DNA from 2 places in the Bacillus sp. 1NLA3E genome. Region 1 is predicted to be linked to the other one. Evidence: riboswitches for the same ligand, from Rfam matches in the RefSeq annotation. Region 1 holds a riboswitch; the other holds the start of a gene.

Region 1 (5,472 bases):
CCAACCATACGGCAATGAACAATGGTAAGCCGATATACGATACCATCACACCGTACCAGTCAATTTTGTCACCCATGAAAGCAGCATAGTTTTGTCCTAAAACAACAAACGTACACAAAACAAAGGCAAAAATCGGGCCGAACGGGAACCATTTAGCAAGATAAGGAAGTTCCTTTAAGCTACGTCCTTGTGCCGCAAAGGCTTTCCGGAAACGATAATGACTAATCGCAATGCCTAACCAAACGATAAACCCGGACATACCAGATGCATTCAGTAACCAGATATAAACAGCACCATCACCAAACATGGAGGCAAAAAAGGCAATAAGACCAACCGCTGTTGTTACAAGTAGAGCATTAACAGGCACGCCACGGCCATCTACTTTTGATAAAAACTTCGGTGCTTTTCCTTCTTTAGCAAGATTCCAAAGCATTCTAGTCGAAGCATACATACCAGAGTTACCCGCAGATAGAACAGATGTCAAAATGACTGCATTCATAGCCGATGCCGCAAACGCAAAACCGGCACGTTTAAAGATAAGCGTGAACGGGCTCACCGTTACATCACCGCTTGAAAGTGACTCAGTTGTAAACGGAATTAGCATCCCGATTACAGCAATTGCTAATACATAGAATAATAGAATGCGCCAGAACACTTGACGAACTGCACGTGGAACATTACGAGCTGGGTCTTCACTTTCCCCTGCTGCTACTCCGAGTAGCTCAGTTCCTTGGAAGGAGAATCCTGCTGCCATGAAGATACCAATCATGGTGAAAAATCCGCCGTGGAACGGTCCATCGGCTAACATAAAGTTTGTAAAGCCAACCGCCTTACCTGTGAACACACCAAAAATCATTAATACGCCAACTACTAAAAAGAGAATAATCGTTACTACTTTAATAAGGGCAAACCAATATTCCGACTCACCAAAACCTTTGACAGACATATAGTTTAATCCAAACATGATTGCTAAAAATAAAGCACTCCAGAGCAGCGATGAGCTGTCCGGTAGCCAAAATTTTATAATGAGGGCACCAGCAACTAATTCGGCTGCGACCGTAATCGCCCAGTTGTACCAATAGTTCCATCCAAGCGCGAACCCTAAGGCTGGATCAACAAATTTGTTAGCATAGGTACTGAACGAGCCCGCTTCCGGCATGTAGGCAGCCAGTTCACCAAGGCTTGTCATCAAAAAGTAAACCATAATTCCGATAATGCCATATGCGACCAAGGCTCCACCTGGTCCTGCGGTATGAATGGCTGCGCCACTTGCTAAAAACAAGCCTGTTCCGATGGCTCCACCGATGGAGATCATCGTTAAGTGTCGGGCCTGCAATCCACGGTGCAGCTGTGGTTGTTCCTGCTGTAATTCCTCTTGAACCTCTAAAACTCTAGCTGTCGCATTTCCTTGACTCATATAAAAAAACTCCTTTTCTTTTTTTGGGAAGGAGCGCAAAATTTCAATAAAAAAAGCCGAACAATAGTGTCGACGGCATTCTCTACTTTAACCGCATCAAACCTTCCATGAAGATAGCACAACACGTTTGCCAGGTTAAGGCAGACGTGACAGTTCTGTTCCTGTTCGGATACAGCCCCAGCATGCTCAAACAGAGTAATGAGCAAACTTCGGCGATTTTTCCTTTCAAGTAAGTTCGTAGATGCCTCTGCATCTCCCTTACGCTACTATTAAAAACCGCGACCTCTACCTCATCGGTTAGGATGAGGGTAATATATTATATTAGTAGAACAATATTCACTATAATGTGCACCATAGGAAATGTCAATAACCTTTGATTCCCAGTAAATTTGATGCGATGAGCGCTAGCAGTTTAAATTTTTCCAAAAATAAGAAGAACAATTCTGTCCAACAAATTCGCTCTCCTTACTCGGTTAATAATTTTCTAAAATACTTAGATAAATTTCCAAACATACAAGTAATAAATGCCAAATACAAGGAAAATCAGGATTAATAGAATTGATAATGATACAACTAATGCCTTTGAAAAATGGAAGGTTTGGTTGTTGATGTCCTTCCCTTTTCGAAAATAACTAAATGTAGTCATGATTAGAGTAATGATTCCCAATACAATTGAGGCGAGGCCAATGATTTTAGCAAGAATATCTCCAATCACAACTTTAGTCGATAGAGTTGAAAAATGGAGGTTGGTGATCAAAAATCCCACTCCAATGATGGTTATACTTGTTCTAACCCATGCCAAATAGGTGCGTTCATTTGCCAAATGCTGCTGAATATATTTTGAGTCAACCGTCTGCTTTTCACTGTCACTCATTAAATTTCGAACACCTCTTTTTTACTAAATGTATTAATCTATTTCCTAACTTATCCCCTTCCTCTTCTGAATATGTCCCTATAAAAAAACAAACCCCTTCTTATAGAAAGAGTTTGTCCCATTTATTTAATAACCACATAGAAAAGAAGGACTTTAATGCACTACCGCACCGGGGGTCAGGCACCACTTAGCGTGTTAACACGTTAAAGCATCTGCATCGGCGTTGTAGTTGGTAGCTGGTGATCAGCCACCAAATTTCCCTCTTAATTTTTTCATTAATCCTGATCCAACCATTTTGTCGGCAACTTCTAGGATTTGTTTTATGACTTTTAGAGCGTCTTCATCCCCTGCCCAATGTTTCCTTACTACTTCAGGGCTTGAGTTGTTCACTATTCCATTCAATACGAATGCTGCAACTGCGATATCATCTACATAGCCGACTGGGCCAAGTAATGCTTCAGGTATAAGGTCAATAGGTGAAACAAAGTATGCAATTGCCGCAGCTAGTTTGGCTTTATCTGTTACGGAGACATCATCATCCAAGGTCAATTTGCATAATAAATGAAATAAGTCTGGGCCAAACATTAAAATTTCTACATATTTATTTGCTTTGCCATCCTCACTCTTTTCCCAGTACTGCATCTTCTTTCTGAAACTTTGATAAAAATCTTCTTGTTCCATCAAATTTTCACCTCTTTCTACTTCATAATACTATAATTCGACAATCTCACCAAATTCACCTTGCAAACAAATATGCCAATTTATTGTTTTCAAAAAAAAAAAACATCATTCACTTAAGAATGACATTTTTCTATTTAATACTATAGCGCTTTAAAGTGCCGGGGGTCAGGCACCACTTAATACAGTACAGATTTAAAGCGCCAGTTTTTGACCATTTTTTTAGTTTCCAAAGAAGTTTTTGAATGATTGTAGGGTTATTTGTCTGTTTAGGTTAGCGATTGATGTTGTCAGTTGAATCCCTTTTGGACAGACTTCGACGCAGTTTTGTGAGTTGCCGCATGTTGTAATGCCGCCTTCGCCCATAATGGCTTCAAGCCGCTCTTCTTTGTGCATCGCACCTGTCGGATGGGCATTAAAGAGACGTACTTGGGACAAAGGCGCTGGTCCCATGAACGGTGAATGATCATTGACATTCGGACAGGCCTCAAGACAACAGCCACAGGTCATACATTTGGACAGTTCGTACGCCCACTGCCTTGTTTTTTCTGGCATGCGAGGACCTGCACCCAAATCATGCGTTCCGTCAATCGGAATCCAGGCCTTCACTTTTTTCAGTGCATCGAACATCCGCTGACGGTCAACCATCAGGTCACGAACAACTGGAAAAGTAGTGAGCGGCGCAATCCGGATTGGCTGCTCTAACTGATCAATCAGCGAAGAACATGCCTGACGTGGTTTGCCGTTGATCACCATCGAACATGCCCCACATACTTCCTCGAGGCACACCGATTCCCAAATGACTGGTGTCGTCGGCTCCCCTTTTGCATTCACGGGATTCTTCTGGATCTCCATTAGAGCCGAAATGATATTCATGTTTGTGCGGTAAGGAACCTGGAATTCTTCCTCATACGGCTTGGAATTTGCATCTTTTTGCCGTTTAATGATAAGTTGAATTTTTTTACTGCTTGCACCCATGGTCATTTGGCTCCTTTCTTGGCTTTTGTGTAATCCCGTTTCCGCGGCTGTATTAAAGAAGTATCGACATCTTGATAGGAAAGCTCAGGTTGTTTTATTTTTGAATTAAATTTTGCAATAGTAGTTTTTAACCACTCATCATCATTGCGATCAGGGAATTCTGGCTTATAGTGAGCACCGCGGCTTTCATTCCTGTTTAGTGCGCCAAGCGTAATCACTTGGGCCAAATTAATCATTCCCTCAAGCTGACGGATAAATGAAGTACTGGAGTTACTCCATTTTGCTGTATCTTCTATATTAATGCGTTGATATCTTTCAGTGAAATCCTGAAGCTTATCAAACGTCGTCTTCAGCTTTTTATTCTCACGGACAACTGTTACATTCTCTGTCAGAAGTTCCCCTAGTTCCTTATGAAGCAAATAGGCGTTTTCCGTGCCATTCATCGCTAAAATAGAGTGATATTTCTGGCCATCCTCCATAAGCTGTCTCTCGAAAATGGATGAAGGTATATCATCAGCATACTTATCCAGCCCTTTTATATATTCAAGCGCTGAAGGTCCAGCCGTCATTCCACCGTAAACCGCTGACAATAGTGAATTCGCACCAAGTCTGTTGGCACCATGCTGAGAATAATCGCATTCACCTGCTGCAAACAAGCCCTCAATATTCGTCCTTTGTTGAAAATTAACCCAAAGTCCACCCATTGAATAGTGAACAGCCGGAAAAATCTTCATCGGAACCTTACGTGGGTCATCACCCATGAATTTTTCATAGATTTCCATGATTCCGCCAAGCTTGATATCCAACTGTTTCGAATCAATATGGGAAAGATCGAGATAGACTTTATTCTCCCCATCAATTCCAAGCTTCTGGTTAACACACACATCGAAAATTTCACGAGTGGCGATATCACGTGGCACCAAATTCCCGTATGCAGGATATTTTTCCTCAAGGAAATACCATGGCTTACCATCCTTATATGTCCAAACACGACCGCCTTCACCACGTGCAGATTCACTCATTAATCGATTTTTGTCATCACCAGGAATGGCCGTCGGATGGATCTGAATAAATTCACCGTTAGCATACAGAGCACCCTGCTCATATAATCTTGCTGCGGCATAACCTGTGTTGATCGTTGAGTTCGTTGATTTTCCAAAAATAAGGCCAGGTCCGCCTGTGGCAATAATGACCGCATCCGCAGGAAAAGACTGCATTTCCATCGTTCGCAAATTTTGTGCGGTAATTCCACGACATATTCCTTTGCCATCAAGGACTGCCGAAACAAATTCCCAACTTTCATATTTCGTCACCAGACCGTCTACCTCAAACCTACGGACTTGCTCATCAAGTGCGTATAAAAGCTGTTGACCTGTAGTTGCTCCTGCAAATGCTGTCCGGTGGTACTGTGTTCCGCCAAAGCGACGGAAATCTAGCAGACCTTCAGGCGTCCGGTTAAACATAACCCCCATCCGGTCAAACATATGAATAATTTTTGGCGCCGCCTCACACATGGCTTTGACAG
Region 2 (5,472 bases), 1.8 Mb from region 1:
TAGATAAACTATTTGGGGATATGTGTGGAAACGATATTGTTCAAAAAGTTATATCTCCGAATGGTAAAAAGGTGGCTTATATCTTCCAACGAAATTGTGGTGCCACGACAGGAATATCATATCAATTAACACTCATTGATGCAGATGAGAAACTGCCAAACAAATCTGGAAATACATTTGTTTCAGACAAGAAATTCAAAGTCAAATGGATTAATGACAAGAAATTAAGAGTAAATTATAAGAAATCTTCTGAGACAAACGAAATGGATAAGAGTGTGAATTGGATTAAAATTGAATATGCAGGAGAATAGTTCAGTTTAAATGATATTTTGCATACTAAAAGAGCATCGAAAACGATGCTCTTTTTGCTATATTTTCTGCTTTTTTGATTGTCAAATACATTCTAAAATGAATGCGAAAGTTTGTGTTTTTATTACAAAACTTCCCACCAAGAGAACCCGTAGAACCCGTTAACCCTCTGGGCGTTGCCTTTTCCTTTTTTTATAAAAGATTAACAAATTATGCTTTTGAATATAATTGCGCCACCGTGGTTTCAAAGGGTTATCTCAATCAGTGTAATGAAAAAGTTGCGGCACACAGGAGACTATTAATGACATAAAAAGATATAATCTATGCAGTCTCTTCTAATTCAAACTGTTTATTGTTTCGTAAAACGGTTATAAAACCATCCAATATATCATGACTAACAGAAAATCCTTTACGTCTATAGAATTCCAAGGCGTTATTATTGCCATTTGAAACAAAGATAAAATAATCTTCGACATCATCAAATTGCTTCAACCACTTCATTGACATGTTGAAAAGTATTGATCCAATCCCATATTGTCTGAACTCTTTTTTAATATAAAATTGGGATAAACACCCTACATTATTTCTACTAACAGAAGAAAGCTCAAAAAAAGTGGCAAATTCATTTGAATATGTTTCTTTGGGAGAGATATTTGAATATACATAACCTACTATTTTATCATCATCTTTAACTACTACAGTATAATTGTATATTGCACTTTTTATTGAAGGAATCATCCGTGTGTCAAAATTCATGTTGTCAAACAATTCCGGTTTTATGTATGATTTCGATTTTTGAAAGGCCATGAGTTCATTGCATAAATCTCTACAGTATTCAATTTTTCCATCAGGTATAATTTCATATTTAAAATTCATTTTTTCCCTCCTATTATTAATCATTCTATTCACAAATTTCCAACACCTACTAGGAATCCTACTTGTGTTAGTACTTAAAGCCTTGCTAATGTTACTAATACCCGGTTAACCACGATATAATTTTAATACATAATTAAATTAAAACAAGTCTGCAGTAATTTAATACTAAGTCAGTAAAAACTGATTAAAGGAGTGTTTCGATAATAGTGAAGAAACTGGAAACAAAAATATGAATAATTGCCCATTAAAGTATGTTTTGAACTTAATTGTAGGTAAATGGCGACTTCCTATTATCTGGGCTTTGTGGCAAAACAATACATTACGTTCCAACGAAATGAAACGTAATGTTGATGTAATAGCAAATATGATATTGAAAGAATCCTTTTCATGCGAGTTCTCCGATTGCTGAATAAATCCACTGATAACTAACCAGAATGTTAATAGTTCACATATGAGCGGGAGTATGTAGAAAAAACAATGATGGAATTGGCACTTCCCAAAAGTGTTGTCGCAACTAGCTCACATGAACTAGGGATTGATATTGTTGATGTAGATATAGTCCATACAACTGGATAGCAACTATAGTTTAGGGTGGTATCAACTGGGGAGAATCCGAGCATTAGTATAGCTGTTAATTATTCGCTTTCTTTGTATCACTGGAAGCTAACGGATGCTTGGAAATAAAGTGGAAAATGTCAAAAAGCTTGGAGATTGATCCAAGCTTTTTTACATTTTTTTTAGTTTGAATAGAATTGCTGATCATTTAGTAAATTAACTCAATAAAATAAATCCAGCTATGAAAACTGATTAATTAAATACTTCTACCTTACTAAGTTCAAGCACACTTTGCAATGCACGTGTTTCTTCATCGCTCAAAGGAACCAATGGTAATCGAACACCACCAACATGGATCCCTTTCATATTTAACGCTGCTTTAACCGGAGTAGGGTTTGGTGCTGCAAATAGTGCTTTCATAATTGGGAGAAGTCTGCGATGAGCTATTGCCGCTTCCTCGACATGACCCAACTTAAAGCTATTCATCATTTCTTGCATTTCATTCCCAATAATATGAGATGCAACAGAAATGACTCCCGTACCGCCAATCGCTAATAGCGGTAACGCTAAACCATCATCACCACTATAGACGGTAAAATCACTAGAGGTCTTGTTAATGATGTCTGCCATCACATCTAAGCTGCCACTTGCTTCTTTAATAGCGACAATATTATTAATCTTAGAAAGACGAACAACGGTTTCAACTGACAGGTTAACCACACTTCGTCCAGGGATATTATAAAGCACAACGGGTAACGAAGTTGATTCGGCAATTGTTTTAAAATGTTGAAACATTCCTTCTTGAGAAGGCTTGTTATAGTAAGGAGTTACGAGCATAATCCCATCTACACCAGTTTCCCCAGCCTGTCTTGTTAAGTTTATTGAAGCTCTCGTATTATTGGAGCCTGTTCCTGCGATAACGGGAACTCTGCCACCGACAACATCGACAACAAATTTAAATAATGCTACTTTCTCTTCTGTAGTTAAAGTAGGAGATTCCCCAGTTGTACCTGCAACAACTATTCCATCAGTACCATTAGCAATTAAATGATTAACTAGGATTCTTGTCGCATTAAAATCAATCTCATCATTTTGATCAAACGGTGTAACCATTGCGGTTAATACCTGCCCAAAATTCATTTTTCCTCATCCTTTACATAATTTTTTTAAAATTATAGAGGGACAAGACTATTCAAAAATCAACGCAAAAAAACAGCAACGAGGGTTCGCTGCTGCATTAGAAACATAAATAAAAATATCGTTCCCATGCGTGAGATAGCCCTCCATATAGTTTCCTATATGACAGTTCTGCATTTATTCAATAGCAGACCCAGTTTTAAGAACAATGAGGTTCTTTTCACTTCGGCAAATTCCCCTTTCTACAATCGTCACTGGATCTCATCATCCTAAGATTGTGTACTATTGGTCTTTGCGCCTCTATCCTCACTTCAAAAGGTATTGAAGTAAGAAAATATTTAATTGAAAGTAATAATAACAGAATTCCGTTACTGTTTCAAGGGTAATAGTAGAAATATTATAATAAAACAGAAGAGTGATACACTTGAATTGTAGTCTGGCAGAGTGGATGAAAAGAAGTTCAGTTTCTCTTTGACTACTTCTAAAAGAAAATCTATAATTATGTTGTAAGCATTAAATTTGGGAGGATTATTAAAAAATGACCCATTTTATGAGACTTCGATTCCAAACTTTGAACTCGTAATTTAATACGTTCAAAGGCTCTGTTTGTGTATACAGAGTACACGGGATTAGTCTGTCCTTTTTTAATCATCTTCATTTCGCATTTAAAATATATAAATGTAGAAAGGCAGATCATTCAATTTTTCTTTATTTATGTCCTTTTCTCCGTGAAAGGAGTTATTTAGTGAGGACTTATTGGTATAACACCAAGGATTTTATTCCCGTTACTCTCAAATCACAGGCAGATAGCCTGTGGTTTTTTTCGTGAGAAAAAGACCATGACTAACTGGAGGTTGAGAAGAATGGAAAAGGTATATATCGAGTTAGAAAATATTGAACTGTCATTTTTAGATAAATTAATTTTATATATCCAGCGGCTGTCAGTATATCAGTTTGATCGAATTGGGTTTGTTGGCAAAAACGGGGTTGGAAAAAGTACGCTATTAAAGCTAATGAATGGTCAAATTTTACCGGATAAGGGTCATGTAAACCGTTTTGTGGATTTTGCCTATTTTGATCAATTAAAGACACCTGTTGAAAAAGATGTGGATTATGAGTTGTTAGGAAAGCTTGCTATCCCTCAAACAGAAATTGAAAACTTCAGTGGAGGGGAACAAACACGGATGAAACTAGCTGAATTATTCTCCACCTATCATGAAGGTTTATTAATTGACGAGCCGACCACTCATTTGGACGAAGCTGGTATCCAATTCTTGATTGAGAAATTGTCTTATTATCCTGGTGCACTTGTCCTTGTAAGTCATGATCGTTATGTATTAGATAAACTAGTCACGAAAATTTGGGAAATAGAGAACGGAACTGTAACGGAATATCCAGGGAACTATTCAGATTACGTTGCCCAAAAAGAGCTTCAGCAAAAGCAACAACAAGAACAGCATGAAAAGTATGTTAAAGAAAAAAGCCGACTTATGAAAGCTGCAGAGGAGAAAATGAAAAAGGCTGACAAAATAACCCAGGCGAATGGCCATATCAATAAAAAGGAAACGAAAGCAAAAGCAAATAAGATGTTTATGACCAAATCAAAGGATACAAGCCAAAAAGCGGTTCAACGTGCAGCAAAAGCGATTGAACAACGCGTTGAACAACTCGTTGAAGTGAAGGCGCCAGAGGAGCAAAAAACACTTCATTTTCATCAACCAATAGCCTTGCAGCTCCACAATAAATTCCCAATAATGGCTGATCGAATAACGTTAAAGGTAGGGGACAAAACCCTTCTCAACGAAGCGAGTTTCCAATTCCCATTAGGTAGGACCATCGCTATCACGGGAAATAATGGCTCAGGGAAAACAACCCTCCTTCGCCATATTATAAACAAAGGAGAGGGGATGATTATTTCTCCCAAGGTTGTATTAGGATCATATGAACAATTGGGATACCAATTTAATAAAAATGAAACTGTAATGACATTTATGAAGGAGAGAAGTGACCACCCTGAAAGCAAAATACATGAAGTCCTTTATGAAATGAACTTTACAGGAAATGATTTGAAAAAGAATGTTTGTAATTTAAGTGGTGGTGAAGCGATTCGTTTAGTGTTGTGTCAATTGTTTTTGGGAAGATACAATGTACTACTTTTAGATGAACCAACTAATTTTTTGGATGTTTTATGTATTGAAGCATTAGAACGCTTTTTAAAAGCTTATGAGGGTACCGTTATCCTCGTTTCGCATGACCGTAGGTTTATTAATCGTGTTGCAGATTGTACCTTTGTGATTGAGGATCAGCAACTAAAATTAAGAAACTGATTTGGGAAAGAAGCAGAGGAATTTTAATATAAAGTAACATCTCTACCAAAATGAAATTAAGCCTAAAAAAGAGACAATCACTCACATTTATAGAGGTTGTCTCTCTATGTTCTTCTTGTATTTTAGATATTGTTTGCACGATGATTATGAGGTAAGAGATTATGCCGCATCCTTCGAAGAAGCATTATTGCAAGTTCTTTTTATTCTGAAGCAATTGAAGGATTGTGAATTTTTGTATCTAAAAAACGAATTCCCTCAATGCATCCTT

The links. A riboswitch is a leader RNA that binds a small molecule or an ion and turns the genes downstream of it on or off. The one in region 1 is predicted to bind lysine.
Positions count from the first base shown of each region.
Region 2: another riboswitch for lysine. It lies ahead of dapA (4-hydroxy-tetrahydrodipicolinate synthase); the one in region 1 lies ahead of B1NLA3E_RS21110 (amino acid permease).

Region 1 covers NC_021171.1:4,404,329-4,409,800, forward strand. The annotation lists gene B1NLA3E_RS21110 (amino acid permease) at 1-1,417, opposite strand, end outside; lysine riboswitch at 1,524-1,713, opposite strand; gene B1NLA3E_RS21120 (YidH family protein) at 1,911-2,291, opposite strand; gene B1NLA3E_RS21125 (YkvA family protein) at 2,535-2,972, opposite strand; gene sdhB (succinate dehydrogenase iron-sulfur subunit) at 3,192-3,947, opposite strand; gene sdhA (succinate dehydrogenase flavoprotein subunit) at 3,950-5,472, opposite strand, start outside.
Region 2 covers NC_021171.1:2,614,807-2,620,278, reverse strand. The annotation lists gene B1NLA3E_RS12405 (DUF5412 family protein) at 1-311, shown strand, start outside; gene B1NLA3E_RS12400 (GNAT family N-acetyltransferase) at 631-1,185, opposite strand; gene dapA (4-hydroxy-tetrahydrodipicolinate synthase) at 1,993-2,880, opposite strand; lysine riboswitch at 3,009-3,188, opposite strand; gene B1NLA3E_RS26025 (erythromycin resistance leader peptide) at 3,416-3,460, shown strand; gene B1NLA3E_RS12390 (Msr family ABC-F type ribosomal protection protein) at 3,741-5,204, shown strand; gene B1NLA3E_RS12385 (CBO0543 family protein) at 5,405-5,472, opposite strand, start outside.